4 regions of the Rhodococcoides sp. S146-33 genome follow, and region 1 is predicted to be linked to each of the others. Evidence: riboswitches for the same ligand, from Rfam matches in the RefSeq annotation. Region 1 holds a riboswitch; each other region holds the start of a gene.
The links. Region 1 has a riboswitch for S-adenosylmethionine ahead of AC5WEY_RS11245 (bifunctional o-acetylhomoserine/o-acetylserine sulfhydrylase). Riboswitches for the same ligand answer to the same signal wherever they lie in the genome.

Region 1 (4,844 bases):
TCGCGCGGGCGCCGACTGCCAGAACCAGTGCAGCTGCCACACGATCGGGGCGACTCACGATCCATTCGAGGGTCCGCATGCCGCCCATCGAGCCGCCGACGACAGCGGCGAACCGGTCGATGCCCAGTGCGTCGGCGACGGCTGCCTCGGCCGCGACCTGATCGCGGATGGAGATTTCGGGGAACGTCGAACCGTACGGTGTGCCATCGGGTGACAAGCTGCTCGGCCCGGTGGTGCCGCCGCACCCGCCGAGCACGTTGGTTGCGAGCACACACCACTCGTCGGTGTCGATAGGGCGCCCGGGCCCGACCATTCCGTTCCACCAACCGGGCAGAGCATGATCGGCGTCCGGCGGGCCGGACACGTGCGAATCGCCCGTCAGGGCATGTTCGACCAGAACGACATTGCTGCGGTCGGTGGCGAGTTCGCCCCACCGCTGCACCGCGACGGTGACCTGGGGAATACGAGCGCCGTTCTCGAGATCGAGACCGCCGATGTCTATGGTGCCCAGCCGGCCGTCCGGAGACGGAAGAACCGCCTCCGGACGAACGCCTGTGTCGCAGCTGTGACTCAAGATGCCGCCGCGCTGAAGCCGACCTCGAGGTCGGCGATGATGTCGTCGATTCCTTCGATTCCCACTGCCAGGCGAACCAGGCCGGGTGTCACTCCCGATGCCAGCTGCTCTTCGGGAGTCAACTGGGAATGGGTGGTGGACGCGGGATGAATGACGAGTGAGCGCACGTCTCCGATGTTAGCGACGTGGCTGTGCAGTGTGAGCGCGTTGACGAACTTCTTGCCCGCGTCCACTCCGCCCTTCAACTCGAAGGCGACGATCGCACCCTGCCCCTTGGGCAACAACTCCTGGCCGCGTCGGTACCACGGAGACGATTCGAGTCCGGCGTAGTTGATCGAGACGACGTCGTCGCGGCCGGCGAGGAACTCGGCCACCTTCTGTGCGTTCGCCACATGCCGCTCGATTCGCAGGCTCAACGTCTCGATGCCTTGGCTGATGAGGAAGGCGTTGAACGGCGAGACCGCCGCACCGATGTCACGCAGCAACTGCACGCGTGCCTTCAATGCAAATGCGGGCGCGCCTAGATCGGCGAAGACCACACCGTGGTAGCTCGGATCCGCGGTGGTGAAGTTGGGGTGGCGGCCCTGGGTCCAATCGAAGGTGCCACCGTCGACGATGACGCCCGCGATGGCCGTGCCGTGCCCGCCCAGATACTTGGTCGCCGAGTGCACGACGATGTCGGCACCGTGCTTCAGGGGCTGTAGCAGGTACGGCGTCGCTACCGTGTTGTCCACGATCAACGGGATGCCGTTCTCGTGGGCTACCGCCGAGATACCGGGGATGTCGAGAATGTCGTTCTTCGGGTTGGAGATCGATTCGCCGTAGAACGCCTTGGTCGACGGCGTGATCGCGGCACGCCACTGCTCGAGATCATCGGGATCGTCGACAAACGAGACGGTGATGCCCAGCTTGGGGAGCGTGTAGTGGAAGAGGTTGTACGTGCCGCCGTACAGCCGCGGGCTCGAGACGATGTGGTCGCCTGCTTCCGCGAGGTTGAGAATCGCGAACGTCTCGGCGGCCTGACCCGATGCGAGCAAGAGCGCGGCGACGCCACCTTCGAGGGCGGCGATGCGCTGCTCGACGACGTCCTGCGTCGGGTTGATGATGCGGGTATAGATATTGCCCGGCTCCGCCAGACCGAACAACGCGGCCGCGTGATCGGTGTTGTCGAACGTGTACGAGGTGGTCTGGTAGATCGGCAAGGCGCGAGCGTTGGTAGCGCCGTCCGGGGTCTGGCCCGAGTGAATCTGCTTGGTCTCGAAGCTCCAGTTGGCAGCCGGATCGGTGAACGGATCCTCGGTGGGTGCTCCGGTGGCGTCGACGATGTCGGGGGTCGAATCGGTCATGGCTGGTGATACTCCGTTTTCTTGAGACGAGTCTGTCTACGACGAATCGAATGTCGAATGATGCTCGAGAAGTCGAGCGTTACGGGGCGTATCGGTACAGCAACACATGAGAGAACCTCCTGACAGGCCTCGGCCCCAGGAGGCCGAAGATTCAGTGGGTCCGCTGCCTGCGGACCCGCGCTTGTCGATCCGGTACTCGCGTGCCGGATCGGCCTGGTCGTTCACCCGGGGCACCCCACCGCGGTTGGAGGGTTGCCGGCCAGCAAGCCGGGGCTCGATGCTGGCACTCATGACCTGGCGAAGATGTTACCGGGTGCGGACATGGCACAGAAACAAGGGCTCGGTGCGTCGGCCGGTGGGGCTCGAGCAGATGCTCGGGTGAGGACAATCACCGCGCTGCGACTCGAAAACCAGTTGCCCGAGGGAAGACAATGAACGGGCTGGCTGTTCTCTTACTCGGTTGTGCTGTGCTGAATCGATTCGGCCGGCCGCCGTTCTTGTTGCTCACTCACCCGATCGAAACGAAGGTAGTACCGCTGTGACTGTCACCGATTCCGCTTTGTCCCGAGTCAGCGCTGTGCGCGGCAGGGTGTCGAGTGGTCTGAGTGTCAGTCATCGACCGCACTCGACCCGTCGCAAACTCGCGATGTTGGCCCTGTCCATCGGCGGCTTCGGCATCGGCACCACGGAATTTGCGTCGATGGGCTTGCTGCCGGACATCGCCACCACGATGGGGATCTCCGAGCCTTCCGCGGGTCACATGATCTCTGCCTACGCGCTGGGCGTCGTGGTCGGCGCGCCCACCATCGCTGCCCTGGCTGCGCGCGTTCCCCGGCGGATGTTGCTGCTGGTGCTGATGGTCGCCTTCACCCTGGGCAACATCGGCACGGTGTTCGCACCCAGCTTCAACGAGCTGGTCGCTTCGCGATTCGTCGCCGGCCTGCCGCACGGCGCGTACTTCGGAGTGGCTGCGCTGGTGGCTGCACACCTGGCCGAGCCGGGTAAACGGGCCAAAGCTGTCGCGATGGTGATGATGGGCCTTTCGGTCGCCAACGTCGTCGGCGTACCGGTCGCAACCTGGATCGGGCAGGCGCTGGGTTGGCGCAGTGCGTTCGCTCTCGTAGCGGTCATCGGTGCCCTCACGGTCGCCGCGCTCGCTGTGTGGATGCCGCGCCTCGACGCCATGCCGACCACCAGTCCCATCACCGAACTGGGTGCGCTGCGCCGCAGTCAGGTCTGGATGACCCTGTTCGTGGGCATCGTCGGATTCGGTGGCATGTTCGCGGTGTACACCTACATCGCGTCGACGCTGACCGATGTCGCCGGCCTTGCTCGCGCGCTCGTTCCGGTCGCCCTGATGATCTATGGACTCGGGATGGTTGCAGGCAACTACGCGGGCGGCTGGCTGGCCGACCGATACCAGCTCAAGGGCACTTTCGTCGGCCTGGCTGCAACTGCAGTGTTCTTGGCGATGTTCGTGGCAGCGGCCCACAATCCGGTCACCGCTCTGCTTCTGGTGTTCCTGATCGGCGCGTCCGGCTCCTCGGTGGTTCCGGGGCTGCAAACGAGATTGATGGACGTGGCCGAAGACGCTCAGACGCTGGCCGCGTCGCTGAATCACGCCGCATTCAACCTGGCCAATGCCATCGGAGCCGCAGTCGGTGGTGCCGTGATCGCCGCCGGATTCGGCTACACGGCACCCGCGGCCGTCGGCTCGGGCCTGGCGGTGGCCGGTCTCGGTGTGCTGGCCACCGCCATGTGGATGGACAAGCGCGCGGCCGCGAAGTAGGCCGCCCGGTTCTGTCAGCCGGTGATCGTCGCTGCCGTTCCGTCGAGTGCGTCGGTCAGCGCCGGGGTCAGCTTGTCGATCACATACGGCAGGCTCAGCACGCTTGTGAAATAGATCGCCCCGGCCGTCACCCCGTCGGTGAAGACCAGATTGCCGTCCTGCACCGGCTCCAGCGCGTTGTACACCGCTTCTTTCTCCAACTGCGCGCGGTCGCCGGGCCCCTCGGTTCCCCAGATCAACACGTCGGCGACGTCGAGTACAGACAGGTTCTCCAGCGGAATACTGGCTTGAGCGCTACCGTCGGCCGGAACGTACGCGTCGATGTCGTCGGGGATCGCGAAGCCTAGCTCGGTGAGAAAGTCGGTGCTCAGTCCGTCCTGGTACGCAATCGCCTTGCCCTCGTAGAACGCGTTCTGCAAGAAGATCGCTTTCTTGCCTGCGAATTCCGGGTGGGCGGCAGCGGCGTCCGCGAACTTCTGGTTCACTCCGTCGATCAAGGCATCGACCTCGATCTTCCGGCCCAGAGCGCGTCCGATTTTCTCTGCCTGCACGTCCCACGGCTCGAAGTAGGCGGTCGACGCATCGGACTGCGCGAGCGTCGGTGCGATGTCGCTGAGAGTGTCGTACGTGTCCGCCGTCAGGCCTGCATTGGTGGCGATGATCAGATCGGGCTCGAGTGCGGCGATCTTCTCTGTCTCGAATCCATCGTCGTTCGAGAGAACCTCGGGCTGCGCGTCACCGAGCGCTTCCTGGGCCCACGGCCACGTTGCGTAGGGCTGTTCGCCGTACCACTCGGTGACGCCGACGGGTACGACGCCGAGCGCCAGGACGGTGTCCTGCTCGGTGTACCCCGCCACGACGATGCGAGTCGGTTCCGCGGGAACGACGGTCTCGCCGAACGCGTGCTCGATCGTGACCGGAAATGCGGACGAGCCGGCCGTGGAGCCCGTGCCCGTGCCCGCGGCAGGCGACGGCTCGTCATTCGAGTTCGAGCAGGCGCTGAGGAGCCCCGTGGTGGTCAGCGCTATCGCGAACACCGCCAGAGTCGTGCGGAATGGTCGGGTGTGCATCGACATGCCTTTCGGAAGGGTTGGCTAACAAACAGTAGGATAGCCGACCCTAATTCTTCTGTGCG
Region 2 (4,844 bases), on a different contig from region 1:
ACACCGCCGCCGATGCTGCTGCGGCACTCGGCGTCGAGGTGGGTGCGATCGTGAAGTCGATGGTGTTTCTACTCGACGACGAGCCGGTGTTGCTGCTCGTGTCCGGAGCCCACAACGTGCACCTCGAGCACACGGGTGAGCGCCTCGGTGGCAGGCTGGCGCGGGCCGATCTCGACACGGCAAAACACGCGACCGGGCAGCCGATCGGTGGTATCGCCCCGGTCGGTCACCCCACGAACCTGGATACGTTCGTGGATCAGGATCTGGCCGGGTTCGCCGAGGTGTGGGCCGCGGCCGGCCACATCAACACGATTTTTCGGTCCACGTACACCGAGTTGTTGCGGATCACCGCAGGCTTGGCGATCGACGTGACCTGACCCCGCCGACGTCGAACCTCAGGATGCGAGCGTGGGTGCGATGCTCGATGCGCCGAGGACCTCGTCGACCGTGTCGACGTCGAAGCGAGTACCGCGAGCGCCGAGCAGCGGCAGAACCCCGGAGCTCAGGAATGTCGACTGCCGATTCACGTCGTCGTGGACCTGCAGCGTCACCCCGTCGGCGACGTCGGCTGCGGTGACGTCGGAGATCAGACTGGCCAACCCCGACGGCGTGCCGACGTAGCGGATGGACGACGGGCTGATCGGCGCGTCCAGCCCGCCGAACTCACGGCGAGCCGTCCGCGCATCGGCCGCGATGTGTACCTCGAGGTCGAGGAACACCGCCGTGCTGTCGGCCGACTCGCCGCGCTCGACGGCTTCGGCGCGTAGCCGCGCGCGTTGCTGCTGCGCTTCCCGCAGGTCGGAGGCTTGGATCCGGACAATGTTCGCATCCGGACCCACGGTCAGTTCGGACCAGATCTCATCGAATTCGACGGCGATGCGAGTGTGGTTGTGCGACATGAGTGGTGGTCCTGATTCTAGAAGTCGGAGAACGCATTCGGTCGGAGCGGAGCCGAAATCGAACACGAGCCGGACGCAGTGCGGCACAGATCCACATATCTGTTGCACCAGTGGCGGTTGCCCAGCCACGCGACACTCACGGTCATGACGCCATGCTAACCGTCCGAGGGGGTGCACGGGGATCCAACCCCGGCGGCACCATCAGCAAGGTCGGGGAACGGTCGCGGGTCGGGTACGGGGTTCCACCAGCCGGCGTCCTCCGCGTAGTCCCAGTTCGGTCCCGACTCGACCAGGGCGGCAAGCGCGTCGACGAGTCGGTCGACATCGGCCGAGGAACTGCCGAGACCGATGCTGGCTCGAACCGCGCCGTCCGCATGGCCCAGCCGGCGGAGCAGCGGGTGCGCGCAGAACTTTCCGTCCCGCACTCCGATGCCGTGCTCGGCGGAGAGGTACGCAGCCACCTCACCCGGGTCGCGTCCGGCCACCGTGAAGGTGACGATGCCGACGGTATCGGGCGCGTCGGCCCACACCTGCAGCAGTTCGACGCCGTCCAGATCAGCCAGGCCGCACCGCAGTCGGGACGACAATTCGTGCTCGTGTGCCTGCAGCTCGGCGTCGTCGAATCCTGCAATGGCCTCACAGGCTGCGGCCAGTGCGGCCACTCCGAGCACGTTGGGGGTGCCGGCCTCGTGGCGCTGAGGCGCTGGGGCCCACTCCGTGTGATCGATGCTCACGCTCCGAACCGCACCGCCACCGGCCAGGTGCGGCTCACCGGCGTCGAGCCAATCACGTGTGCCCACAAGCACTCCCGCCCCGAACGGGGCGTAGAGCTTGTGCCCGGAGAAGGCGAGGTAGTCCACGCCGAGTGCCGCGATGTCTATGCGGCGATGCGGAACGAGCTGAGCACCGTCCACTGCAATCCTGGCACCGTGGCGATGCGCCAGTGCGGCGAGTTCCGCAATGGGGAGGACCTCACCAGTGACGTTAGATGCCCCCGTGATCGCCAGCAGCGCAGCGGGTTTCGCGGCCAGTTCGGCGTCGAGACGCGCGATGGTCTCGGCCAGTGACGATGCGGCCACCACCACTCGGCGATCACGCCACGGAAGCAGGTTCGCATGATGCTCGATATCGAGCACCACGGTGTCGCCCGGCACACACGCAGCCAGCAGGTTGAGCGAGTCGGTGGTGTTCCGCGTGAACACCGCCACCGAATCATTCTGCGCACCAACAAAATCGGCGACAGTTACCCGAGCCTTCTCGTATGCGGCCGTCGAGACCCGCGAGGCGTAGCCGGCACCTCGATGCACGCTCGAGTAGAACGGCAGCAGTTCCGCGATCCGATCGGTCACTGCCGCCAGGGCCGGTGCGCTGGCCGCGTAGTCGAAGTTGGCGTAGGTGCACGTGCCACCCTGAACCAGGGGTACCTGCAGATCCGTGCCCGAAACAGGGGCAAAAGGAGCACAGGGGCGGGAAAGTACAGACGTCATGACAGATCAAGCCCTCACGTTCGAGGGACCCGCAACCGAAGAGTTCGTGAACGAGTCCGCGCTTGCCGCGCCGGTTTTCCGGCGTCAGCCTGGTCGTCACCCGGAGCACCCCACCGCGAAGGAGGGTTGCCGACCAGCAAGCCGGGGCTTGATGCTGGTACTCGTGACCGTGGGCAGAACCATTGCAAACCCGCTGCAGTTTTGTCAAGCCGGGACTCACACGTCTGCAGCAGTAGGATTTCCGCGGTAGGAGCGTGCGCTCGTTCACCTGCTGGCAAACAGAACGTGAGATAACCAACGGCGCTGCTGCTCGCCAGCACTACAGAGTCACTTGCCAACGAACGAGAAGGACGCCCGGTTGTCTGTGCATCAAGAGAACGATCTGCCGGGTTCGAGCGCGGACATCGCGCCTGCCCCGGCGGCGTTTCTTCGCTCGTCGCTCGCTCCTCCCGCCCGGACGCTCATCGACGTTCTCCGCGAGACCGCCCATCGCTTTCCCGACGCCCCGGCAATCGACGACGGCGCGGTGTCGGTCAGCTACTCGGAGCTGTTGGACGACATCGCCGAGGGCGCTCAATGGCTCGCCAATGCGGGCGTTCGGCGCGGCGATCGCGTCGGCATCCGTATGCCGTCGGGTTCTTTTTCGCTCTACGTGGCCATTCTGTCCATCCTTGCCGCCGGTGCCGCGTACGTTCCGGTCGACGCGGACGACCCCGAAGAGCGTGCCGAGCTCGTCTTCGGCGAGGCCAAGGTCACGGCCATCGTCACCGCAGGCGGTATCGCGGCCGGTACCGCCCCGAAACAAGACGTACCCCAGGACGCCGCCCGACCGCCTACCCCCGAGGACGATGCCTGGGTCATCTTCACCTCGGGTTCGACGGGTACGCCCAAGGGCGTTGCGGTCAGTCATCGCAACGCGGCGGCGTTCGTCGATGCCGAGGCGCGCATGTTTCTACAGAAGGATCCGTTGGGCCCAGGTGATCGCGTACTCGCCGGCCTGTCGGTGGCGTTCGACGCCTCGTGCGAAGAGATGTGGTTGGCGTGGCGGCACGGTGCGTGCCTGGTGCCCGCGCCGCGGTCGCTGGTGCGGTCCGGCTTCGATCTCGGTCCGTGGCTCGTCTCCCGCGACATCAGTGTCGTCTCGACGGTGCCGACCCTCGCGTCGCTGTGGCCCGCGGTCGCACTCGAGGCAGTGCGGCTGCTCATCTTCGGCGGCGAAGCCTGCCCCCCGGAGCTGGCCGAGCGACTCGCCGTCGAGGGCCGCGAGGTCTGGAACACCTACGGCCCCACCGAAGCAACGGTCGTCGCGTGCGCGGCCATCATGGACGGGAAGGGTCCCGTCCGCATCGGATTGCCGTTGGACGGGTGGGACCTGGCGGTGGTCGACGCGTCGGGCGCTCCCGTGCAGGTGGGTGACATCGGTGAACTCGTCATCGGTGGCGTCGGTCTGGCGCGGTATCTCGATCCGGCCAAGGACGCCGAGAAGTACGCGCCGATGCCCTCCCTCGGTTGGGAGCGGGCTTATCGCAGCGGCGATCTGGTCAAACTCGAACTCGAAGGCCTGCTCTTCCAGGGCCGCGCCGACGATCAGGTCAAGCTCGGTGGTCGACGCATCGAACTCGGCGAGATAGACAATGCGCTGCAAGCACTTCCGGGCGTCAGCGGTGCCGCCGCGGCCGTGCGCAAGACCGGTGCGGGTAACTCGGTTCTCGTCGGCTACCTCGCCAGTACCGACCCCGATTTCGATCTCGAAGCCGCCCGAACGCTGTTGGCCGAGCAGCTGCCGTCGGCGCTGGTTCCACGGCTCGCGTTGGTCGAGGAGATGCCCACGCGCACCTCGGGCAAGGTCGACCGCAATGCGCTGCCGTGGCCATTGCCCGGCTCGGCGGGCGCGTCGGCTCTCGGCGGCACGGCGGGGTGGGTGGCGCAGCTGTGGACCAACATCCTCGGCGCTCAAGTCAACGACGAGAACGCCGACTTCTTCGCCAACGGCGGCGGATCCTTGTCGGCCGCGCAGCTGGTGACAGCGTTGCGCGAGCGGTTCCCCGAGGTCACCGTCGCGCAGTTGTACGACCATCCCCGATTGGGTTCGCTCGCACAGTATCTCGACGACCTGAAGCCGGTGGTCGAGGCAATTCCACGTGAGGTCGCCCCCACATCGCGCACCGCCCAGTGGGCACAGATTCTGGCGACGGTTCCGTTGACCACCTTGACCGGGTTGCAGTGGGTCACCTGGTTGGGGTTGCTGTTCAACGTCATGTCGTGGTTCGGCGACGTGTCGTGGGCTCCGACGCTGTCGTGGTGGTGGATTCTGCTGGCATTCCTCTTCTTCATCACGCCGGTCGGGCGAATGGCGATCTCGGTGATCGGATCTCGCATCCTGTTGGCCGGATTGAAACCCGGCGCGTACAAACGCGGCGGCAGCATGCACATAAGACTTTGGGCGGCAACACGATTG
Region 3 (4,844 bases), on a different contig from region 1:
ATCGCATCCCACGCCCCCGTCGCCAACTCTCCGATTGCCGACCCCGTGTCGGCAACTGCCGCAGCCCCGTCACCGATCGCGTCGCCGGCGCTACCCAAACCTTCTGTAAGCGGGGCAGACTGGGCCAGCCGTAGATACTTCGCCGCTTCCTCGGCGAGAACGTCTGCGCGCTTCGTCAGCAGGGAGACGTGCTTCGAGGCCAGGCCTTCGGCCGCTCCGCCGAGTAGGTCGGAAGCGATAATGAACCAGCTCTCGGTAACCTCCAGCCATACGTTCTTCAGTGTTTCGCCGGCCAGGGTCTCGATCTGTCGCGCCGCATCGGCACCGTGTGATGCCGCTTCGTACGCAAGGCGATGCGCGTCGGACTCCGCACCGGGGTCGAGAATGAGGTGACCGCTGAGTGTCAGGCCCGCCGCGGCCGCATCGGTCCGAACATCTGCCATCCGAACGTGTGCGTTCTGGAGTTCGGTGGCAAAGGCATCAATCGCGGAGGCATAGGTGCGGGCCGCGGCCGCCATATCCACAGTTCGCTGCGCGCCGTCAGTCAATTTCTCGCACGCGAGTCGAGATGCCGGCCCGTCCCAGGCCGAATCGACGGTGTTCCGAATGGAATACATCGTTTCGCCGGTGACGTCGATGTTCGACGCAAGTTGGTCGCGTAGCCATCCGGCTGCCAAGCGGACCGAACCGGAATCGCCGTTCACGTGGGTATCGACGGTCATCGCTGCTCTTCCCACAGGGCAACATTGACCTGGTCGGCCGCGGCCAGGTCTTGTTCCGAGTAGCGATCGACACTCTCCGAGACGACGTCGCCGAAACCCGCGAGCGCCAGGCTCAAATCGCCGGCAGACTCGACGGAAATCGACATGATCCCGAGAATCGCTGCAGTTCCTACGCCCCCATCGACATCGCCGGGGATCGACGTTGCCAGCGTGTCCACGTAGGCGGCCGCCTCGGACATCCGTGCCGCTTCGGACTGCACGGCAACTGGGTCCACGAACAGGGCCATGACGTCGACGACCATTCACTCCGCGGATCGACGACGTCGAGAAGTACAAGATCGAATGGCGCGCCTTCGCGAACCGTTGCGAGCCGCTCCGTGGGCATCACCAGCCATGGTTCATCCGGACCTACACAGGTGTGCAGCCGGTCCAGTGCCGAGAAGACGAGCAACGCGGATCGCCCATCGCGCGTGGTCCGCAGTTTGACTGTCGCTTCGTCCGGCGTGGTCACCGATTCGACGCACGGCACGTAGACCACTGGTGGAAAATCAGTTGGAACTGTTATTTCTGTCCCTCCCCCAACGCGGCCAGATCGCCGCCCCACAGGATCAGACGCAGTAGGGATCGCGCCGGTTCCACTGACAGGCCGGCCCTTTCGGAGGCCTGGTGGACGGCTTCAGCGAGACAACGCCTGCCAGGTCGCCTCGCCCGCGCGATATCCCGCCTCGAACAGCCATGGCCACTCGGAGAAGTCCTCGGGATCGACCACCACTGTCTCGACGCCGCCGTTCCCACGCCGCTTGGGCATGTTCTCGGGATGAGACGGGAACCGATCTTTCAAATAAGCCGGCTCGAGACTCTGCCGAAATATCAACCACGTACGCGGTGTAAAACCCACTGCTTCAGCACGTTTCGCCAGGTCGATCCAGGTCTCACTGTTCGCATATCCACCCTCGAGCACCAGCCTCCGGGTTTCGAGCATCGGAAATGCCCCGAACCATATCGGTGGATAGCTCAGCAGTGTCTGGCACCAGGCACGACGGCGCTCGGGCGGAATGGGTTCCCACTTGGCCTGCGCTGCTGCGAGTTCGTCTCTTCCGGACATTGTTCACCTCATCCTGGAGGTGCAACCCTCCATCGACTTGCGGTCCCGCGGTTGCGGGATACGCCGGTTCTTCCCCTGGGGCACCCCTGTCGATGGAGACGGGGTTGCCGAACAGCCGGCCAGGTACCTACGGCTATTGCTCTTGAACCTTCCTCGACAATAGCCGAGGGGTACGACATGGATCGGCCGATCAATTGGATCGCCCCGAGCTCAGATCGAGTTCAGGCTCAGTAGTCGTCGATGCACGGGGCGGTGCGTACGACGGCGAACTCGGCCCCGATGCGTGGCCGACGCTCAGCCCCGACTGGGGTGCCTGCGCCGACACGTCGGCTCAATCACCGATCGACCTTCACGACGCCACAGCCGCCGATCTTCCTGCGCTCCAATGCGCCTACAGCACAGGCGTTATCGCCCTTAAAAACACCACACATACGGTGCAGACGGATGAGACACCAGGATCGGAGGTGATCCTCGGGGACAAGCACTTCGCGCTGACACAGTTCCACCTCCACGAACCGGCCGAGCACGAACTCGACGGCGTCCGCCACGACGCTGAGCTACATCTGGTGCACACCGCAGAGGACGGAAGCATCACCGTCGTCAGCGTCCTGATCGACAAGGGGGTAGCCAACGCAGCATTGAGAAACTACGTCGAGAAACTGCCTCCCGTCGGCGAGATCGCGGAGCTCACTGATTTCGATCCCAGCGCCCTGGTACCTACCGATCGGACGAACGTGCGCTACTCCGGGTCCCTCACTACTCCCCCATGCACAGAGGGCGTGCAGTGGATTGTCATGACCACGCCGGTGCAGGCCTCGGCGGAGCAACTCGACGAATTCCGCTCCGTGATCGAACAGAACGCTCGTCCACTGCAGGAGCAAGGCAGCCGAAAGGTCCACTCGACGCCGAAGGAAGTTGACTGGTCAGCGTCCGCGCCAACCCGGCAGGCGTCACTCGCAGCAGCCGCAGCGGTGTTCGTCCGATTCGGTGCGGGTGGGTAGAGGCGCGCAGCAGGTATCGCCTTTCCACGCGTTCATTCCCTCCTTTGTGGCGAGACCTGCAATGACGAGGGCAGCTACAGGGTCGGCCCACGACCAACCGAAGAGACTGTTGAGGAGTAATCCGATCAGGAGAACGGCGGAGAGGTAGGTGCACAGCAAAGTCTGTTTCGAGTCTGCGACGGCGGTGACGGAACCCAGCTCACGTCCGGTCCGACGTTGAGCCCATGAGAGCGTCGGCATGATCACCAAACTGACTGCTGCAAGGACGATTCCGACTGTCGAATGCTCGGCGGCTGCGAATCCGAACAGTGCGCGAACGGCATCGAGTGTGACGTACGCAGCCAGCCCGAAGAACGAGAATGCGATGACTCGTAGTGCGGTCTTCTCTCTCGCCTCGGGATCCTTGGCCGAGAACTGCCATGCCACAGCCGCTGCCGAGGACACCTCGATGATCGAATCGAGGCCGAACCCGACCAGTGCGGTCGACGAGACACGAGCACCCTCGGCAATGGCGATGGCGGCTTCGATCACGTTGTAGAGGATCGTCGCCGCGACGAACCAGCGAATGCGCGTGGACAGAATGGCGCGCCGCTCGTTCGAGGGCGAGTTCGGCGGCGATGACATGCCCAGCCCGGCGGGCATCAGCAGCAGCCCTCGGTGGTCGAGGCCGGGCAGCAGGTCGGGTCGACCGCAAGAACAACTTTCAGCAAGTCCTCCAGCGCCAGACCGATTTTGTTGTCCGCTAACTCGTACCGGGTCCGGCGTCCGTCCGGTACGGCAACGACCAAGCCGCAGCCACGTAGGCAGGCGAGGTGATTGGACAACTTCTGTCGCGTCACACCCAGCGCGTCGGCGAGTTCGGCCGGGTACCTCGGTGTGTCTTTCAGCGCCAGCAGCACTCTGGTGCGGGTTTCGTCGGACAGCGCGTGGCCGAACCGTGACAGCACCGACACGTTGGTCAAGAGATCCATGTCAAAACGGTACATCATTTTCTGTATTCAGAAAATCGTGAACCTCCAGGGTTCTTGGTAGCGGGAGCGGTAGTGCGGCCATCACGATCGCAGCCTCGCCCCGGCGGAAGTAGCCGTCGGGAACACTCGAGTGGATATGCGTTCCGTGCCGGGGCGGCAGCAGTCATACCGGAGCAGCCGACCCCACCCCCCGCAGGCGCGAGGATGAAGACAAGACGACGGGCGACAGCCGCGCCGCCTACAGTTGCGATGGTGACTGCCTCGATCGACGCGGCTGGCCAGGGACGTTTGACCTCAGGGGAATTCGTGATCGAAAGAGGAAGCCTATGATCATCACCGGGTTGTTCTTCGCCGAATACGCGCGAGCCTCCAACGACATGCTCGACATCCTCGGCGGAGTCTGGGATACCTGCACAGTTCCACGCGACACCCGCATGCTCGAATGCCGACTGGTCGCACTGTTGCAAACAGGACCAGACGACATCGGTAAGGACTTTCCCACCACACTCGAGGTGCTCGACGCGAAGGGCGAACACATCGTCAATCAGCGAGGCCTCCAGATTCCGGGTGCCGGCTTCACCGGCGAAAATCGGTTCTGGTTCCTGCCGATGCAGATGGTGTTCCGCGACGAAGGACGGCACAACTTCATCCTCAGCGCCGGTGGAGCCACAGCGAGCGTCGGGCTTCGCATCGCCTTCGGCTGACGTCTCGTGCTCGCAACCACGCTGATGCCTCGGAGTTTGACGAGCAGGCAACACCCCGGCCGAATTTCTCTACGCAGACCGGACATCCGTCATCATTGACGCGTGATCAAACAGGCAATCGGTTTTGGTGTGCTCGGCGCGGTGATTGCAGTGCTGGGTCAGTCGGTGACCGGAAATTCGGGGTACTCGGCGTACGTCTCCGGCGGCTCGTTCTACGGTCCGGATACCGCGTTGGGGCCGTGGGTACGGCCCGTTGTCGCCGCTGTAGTCGGCGCAGTGGTCGGCTTGCTCGCAGGCCTGGTGCTGTACCTGTGCGGCTTTCGATTCGCCGTCGATCCCTC
Region 4 (4,844 bases), on a different contig from region 1:
GAAGGCGGGGATCGAGGACAGACGCAGAACGTGTCGCGACTGCACCCGAAGGCGTGAGACCCCCTTGGCGCGAGCCACATCCACGAACGGCTGCTTCCACGTGGTGGTCATGCTGGTAGCCAGGACCTGCGCGATGACAGCACCGGTCGGCAACGCCAGTGTCACCGCAGGCAGCACCAACGACGCTACGCCGTCGTCACCGAACGCCGGGAACCAGCGCAGTCGGAACGAGAACAGTTGCAGCAGCAGTAGTCCTACCCAAAACGTCGGCACTGCCACCCCGAGCGGTGGGAGCGCAAGCAGCAGGTTCTTCAGCCATGGGATCTCGGTATACGTGGCGGCGTAGGCCACCGCGGCTCCGCACACGACGGCCAGCACCAGGGCCGTCCCCGCCAAGCCGAGCGTGCTGGGCACCGCGTCCAGGATGGCCGTCGTCACTGGCTGGCCGGTGGCGATGGACAATCCGAAGTCGCCCTGCACAGCCCCGACCAGTGAATGCCAATACTGCACCAGCACCGGCTGATCGAGACCGTAACGAGCCTGCAGTTCAGCGATGGCCGCAGCGTCGGCTGGGGTACCAGAGCCCGCCGAGTCCACGGCAAGACTGACCGGGTCCGACGGCAGCAGGAACAGCACGATGAACGAAATGGTGAACGCAGCCCACAGCACTGCCACTGCTTGCAGTACTCGCTGTCCGATGTAGCGGATCATGCGTTCAGCCAAGTGTCGAAGAACTGAAGGCGGGCCGAGGCCTCGAATTTCAGATCCTGCACTGTCGACGCCGCGCCGACGGCCTGGGAGAGTTCGATCGTGGGAATCCACAAGCCGTTGTCGAGCACCTGCTGCTGCGCGGTGGCGATTATCTCGTTGCGCGCCGCCACGTCGGTGGTCGAGAGCTGATCGGTCAACGTTGCATCCAGATCCGGGATCGGACCGCGGGCGTTCAGGTTTCGTCCGTCCACCGCAAACGAGGTACGCAGAATGTCGCCGTCGGCGCGAGTGCTGTTGTAGTACGTCGCGTCGTAGTCCTTTGTGCCTTGCCGCGCCGTCGCCTCCGAATTGGAGACCAGCTCGAGCTGCAGGTCGACACCCACTGCACGCAGTTGCTGTTGGGTCAGTTCCAGAATCGCCTGGTTGCCGGCGAACACCGCCGAGTACATGACCTTGAAACTCAGCTTCTGCCCGTCCTTTTCACGGATGCCGTCTCCACCGGGAACCCAGCCCGCGGCGTCGAGCAGCGACTTCGCCTTATCGGGGTCGTAGGTGACATCGGCGAGCTCGACGTAACCCGGCGTGGCGCTGGCCAACGTGCTTGTCGCTGTTCGGAAGTCGGGGCCGAGGACCGTATCGACGAGTTCCTGACGGTTGATCGCCGGCACCAAGGCCGTCCGGACGGCGGGGTCCTGTAGCGCACCGCGAGTGACGTTGGGCTGAATGCCGAACGGAACGCCCGGGTTGGATGCCGTCAGGATTCGGCCACCGGTCGCCTCGATCTGCGGCGCGTCCTGCGGTAGTGCGTCGCTGACGGCGTCGAGCTGATCGGAGGAAAGACTACCGGTACGCACACCCGACTCGGGCACGATCGTGAACTCGATACGGTCCAGGTACGCCTCGCCCTGGTGAGCGAATACCGCAGAGCCCCAGTTGTATCCGCTTCGCTTGGCCAAAGCGACGGAACGGTCCTGCTGATAGTCCGCATAGGTGAACGGTCCCGATCCGATATTGGTGCCCAAGCACCGAGACTCCGCCGACTGGGCCGACGTCGCGGTGGACTGAATCCCGAGCTGAGGCGTCGAACTCGCCTGCAGAAACTGCGCATTGGGTGCCGAGAAGTCGATGCGAACCGTGAGCGGATCGACGACCGTGGCACCTTGGTACCCGGTGAGGTAACTGGCGGCCAGCGGCGCCTTGGCGGCACCGAGGGTGCCGGTGATGGCGTCGAAATTGTCCTTGACGGCGGTGGCGTCGAGCGGAGTGCCGTCACTGAACGTCACGCCATCTTTCAGCTGGAAGGTGAAGGATTTCGCGTCGGGAGTCACTTCCCAACTTTCGGCCAACCACGGCTCGATCTCGCCGGTGTCAGAGTTCTGGTCGGTGAGCGAATCGACCACCTGGCGAGTCACGTAGATCGTTTGATTCGTACCCGCCTGCGCCGGATCGGAGCAGGTGGGAGCCCCGGACAGGCCGTAACGCAGCGTCCCTCCGGACTGCGGTGGTCCGGCGTCGGCGGCCGAGGTGGTGGCGCTACCTGCGCACCCGGCGAGCAATGTGGCGGTGGCGGCAACTACTCCGGCCACCAGAAGTACAGGGCGAGTGGACACGTGGGTGTCTCCGGTATCTGGTCGATCGCGCGCACGGTCCAGCGTCCGAGCTGGGTGTGCCCAGGAAGGAGTGCGCGCAGATGATGAAGTGAAACGTGAAGTACGAGCTGAGCCGAAATGTCAGCTGAGACAGGTCGACCCGTTCAGACGGCACAGATCGACATGAAGCCGACGACATCCGTCGACAAAGCCTGAGGCGACTCGGGTGTTCACGTGTATTCCTCCATCGGTCCCGGCGGTAGCACCCTCACCCGACGAGCGGGGGGTTGCTGCGACGTCATAGAGCCAGGTCTCTCGGTCGCTCTGGATGGTCCTTCGTATTCGATACTACGAGAGGGTAGGCGCAGTTGCCAACCGGGGTAGAAAATGGACTTACCGACGAAAGTCTCGAACAGAGTGAACGGACGAGCCCTCCCAATCAGACGGCAACTGTCAATTCCGCTTTTTCACTGACGACCGAATCCGAATCAAGCTGTCGCTCAACCATATCGGATCGCACGTCGATCATGCGTTGCACCCAAAAGTCGACCGTTTCACCAGCGGCGCAAAACCGATCCAGCACGTCCATACACAGCCAGGTCGCAACCGAAAAATCCTGCTCCGCCCCGTCGAGACCCATGAGTGCCAATTCTTCGCCCACGGCGATGAGAGCGCAATCGACACCGGCACTACTGCGCTCCAGCCATCCCAACGCCCGACGGAGATACTCCCAATCGGCTGCGGGCACAGGTTCGATGGCCGATTGCCTGCACAATTCCGCCGTCGCGACGAGCGCGTCCACAACCGGCCCCGACAGTGCACCGTCGAGTTCGACGAGCATGCCCCGATCGGAATCTATGAGGTCGGCCATGTAGCGCCAGCGGGTCGAAGGGGCGACATCCTCCGGCCACAGGTCAGTCGTACCGAACTGAAGTCGACTGATCAGTTCTTTCGATGAACTGCACGAAGCGGCGAAACGGAATGCGTCGTTCATGTCGATCATCCCCACTGGGTCGTAACACAACATTGGACACCGGCTCGGCACTCGAGTTCGGAGGTACTGCCAAGCAGTGGCTTTCGTCACCGATGCAAGCAACGATGCTGTGGTCGTTACGACCGCCTTGGGGGATATTGAACGCCCTCACCAGCATCTACGCGACTCGTCGTTACTGAAAATCGACAACGTCACACTTGTGGTCGATGTGTAATCCGCCACATACTGCAGCACTTCGACTCGGCATCCCGGCAGCCGAGCGCGAGTTGGAACGCGTGTTCGAAAGTCTGTCGGTGGGTCGCGATAGATTCTGTTCATGCTTTCGGGGGACGGCGGATCAGGGGTGGACGGCATCGAGACGGTGCCGCCTCCCCCTGTCGTGTCCGATCCCGCACTGTCGGCGCTGATCGACCGGGTCGAGTCCGCGGTGGCGGAGTTGGCCGGGCAGGGGTCGGTGTCGTGGACGAACGCCGACCGGCGTGCGGTGATCCAACGCATGGAAACACTCACCCGATCCGTGACCGCGTACTCGTACACCTGGCTCAACGAGCTGATCGATCAGCGCGGCCTCGATGTGTATCCCGGCTCGGTACCGTGCTCGGTGGCATGGATGCTGCGCATCACCCCACGCGCCGCCGGAGCGCGAGTGCGTCTGGCCGCCGAATTGGGGGATCGCACCGCACTGTCCGGTGAAGTCCTACCTCCGTTGTTGCCGCACACCGCGGCAGCGCTGCGGGCGGGATTGCTCGATGCCAAACATGTGCAGATGATCCGCGAATTCTTCAAGCACTTGCCGGCCAGTGTCGATCCGCAGACCCGCGATCTCGCCGAACAGCAATTGGTGGGCTACGCCTGCACCCGACGGCCCGACGACTTCGCGCCGTTGGTGGCTCACCTGGATTCGATCCTCAGCCCCGACGGCGACTACGACGAAGACGAGGACGAGGACGAGAACGGCAAGCCCAAGCCGAAGAAGCGTCGGGATGCGTTCTTCTATCTCGGTGAGCAGGGTGCCGACGGGATGTCGGACGGGAAGTTCTGCGTCGACTCCGAACTGCGGGCCTACCTCGAGGCCCTGTTCTCCAAAGCCGCGAAACCGGGGGTGAACAATCCTGCCGACCCGACATCGGTCGTCCACGACGACGAAGACTGCGAGACCAGCAGCGACGACGAAGACGGCGAGACCAGTAGCGACGACGAGCGCGGCGGGAGCGGCAGCGACGACGAGGGCGACCAGAGCGGCAGTGCCACAGCGCCGAAGGCCGAGCCGACCACCCACGAAGCAGACTCCAGTGACGCCGAGTCCACCGATGGAGGCCCGTGGGATGAGACGGACTGCGACGATGGCGCCGACTGCGGTGAATGCGACGGTGCCGACTGTGGTTGCGGCACAGCACCCGACGGCACAGCACACGACGACACAGCTGCAGCCAACGGCAGTGCCGAACCAGGCGACACAACCGACGCAGCCGAGACCGACGACGACCCCAACGGATCCGATACCGATACCGACACCGACACCGACACCGACACTGCGGCACGCGCCGCTG

Region 2: another riboswitch for S-adenosylmethionine. It lies ahead of AC5WEY_RS07780 (aminotransferase class V-fold PLP-dependent enzyme); the one in region 1 lies ahead of AC5WEY_RS11245 (bifunctional o-acetylhomoserine/o-acetylserine sulfhydrylase).
Region 3: another riboswitch for S-adenosylmethionine. It lies ahead of AC5WEY_RS21355 (mandelate racemase/muconate lactonizing protein); the one in region 1 lies ahead of AC5WEY_RS11245 (bifunctional o-acetylhomoserine/o-acetylserine sulfhydrylase).
Region 4: another riboswitch for S-adenosylmethionine. It lies ahead of AC5WEY_RS08525 (ABC transporter substrate-binding protein); the one in region 1 lies ahead of AC5WEY_RS11245 (bifunctional o-acetylhomoserine/o-acetylserine sulfhydrylase).

The regions. Positions count from the first base shown of each region.
Region 1 covers NZ_JCAJWY010000002.1:589,148-593,991, forward strand. The annotation lists gene metX (homoserine O-acetyltransferase MetX) at 1-574, opposite strand, end outside; gene AC5WEY_RS11245 (bifunctional o-acetylhomoserine/o-acetylserine sulfhydrylase) at 571-1,920, opposite strand; SAM riboswitch class IV at 2,093-2,215, opposite strand; gene AC5WEY_RS11250 (MFS transporter) at 2,567-3,709, shown strand; gene AC5WEY_RS11255 (ABC transporter substrate-binding protein) at 3,724-4,779, opposite strand.
Region 2 covers NZ_JCAJWY010000001.1:1,615,878-1,620,721, reverse strand. The annotation lists gene AC5WEY_RS07795 (YbaK/EbsC family protein) at 1-377, shown strand, start outside; gene AC5WEY_RS07790 (hypothetical protein) at 396-899, opposite strand; gene AC5WEY_RS07785 (hypothetical protein) at 917-1,045, opposite strand; gene AC5WEY_RS07780 (aminotransferase class V-fold PLP-dependent enzyme) at 1,055-2,386, opposite strand; SAM riboswitch class IV at 2,440-2,555, opposite strand; gene AC5WEY_RS07775 (Pls/PosA family non-ribosomal peptide synthetase) at 2,751-4,844, shown strand, end outside.
Region 3 covers NZ_JCAJWY010000006.1:71,619-76,462, forward strand. The annotation lists gene AC5WEY_RS21335 (hypothetical protein) at 1-7, opposite strand, end outside; gene AC5WEY_RS21340 (hypothetical protein) at 1-722, opposite strand, end outside; gene AC5WEY_RS21345 (hypothetical protein) at 719-1,009, opposite strand; gene AC5WEY_RS21350 (SseB family protein) at 892-1,326, opposite strand; gene AC5WEY_RS21355 (mandelate racemase/muconate lactonizing protein) at 1,399-1,827, opposite strand; SAM riboswitch class IV at 1,856-1,975, opposite strand; gene AC5WEY_RS21360 (carbonic anhydrase) at 2,022-2,828, shown strand; gene AC5WEY_RS21365 (cation efflux transmembrane domain-containing protein) at 2,778-3,470, opposite strand; gene AC5WEY_RS21370 (ArsR/SmtB family transcription factor) at 3,470-3,799, opposite strand; gene AC5WEY_RS21375 (DUF6941 family protein) at 4,126-4,503, shown strand; gene AC5WEY_RS21380 (hypothetical protein) at 4,606-4,844, shown strand, end outside.
Region 4 covers NZ_JCAJWY010000001.1:1,759,109-1,763,952, reverse strand. The annotation lists gene AC5WEY_RS08530 (ABC transporter permease) at 1-711, opposite strand, end outside; gene AC5WEY_RS08525 (ABC transporter substrate-binding protein) at 708-2,321, opposite strand; SAM riboswitch class I at 2,542-2,635, opposite strand; gene AC5WEY_RS08520 (hypothetical protein) at 2,740-3,141, opposite strand; gene AC5WEY_RS08515 (HNH endonuclease signature motif containing protein) at 3,611-4,844, shown strand, end outside.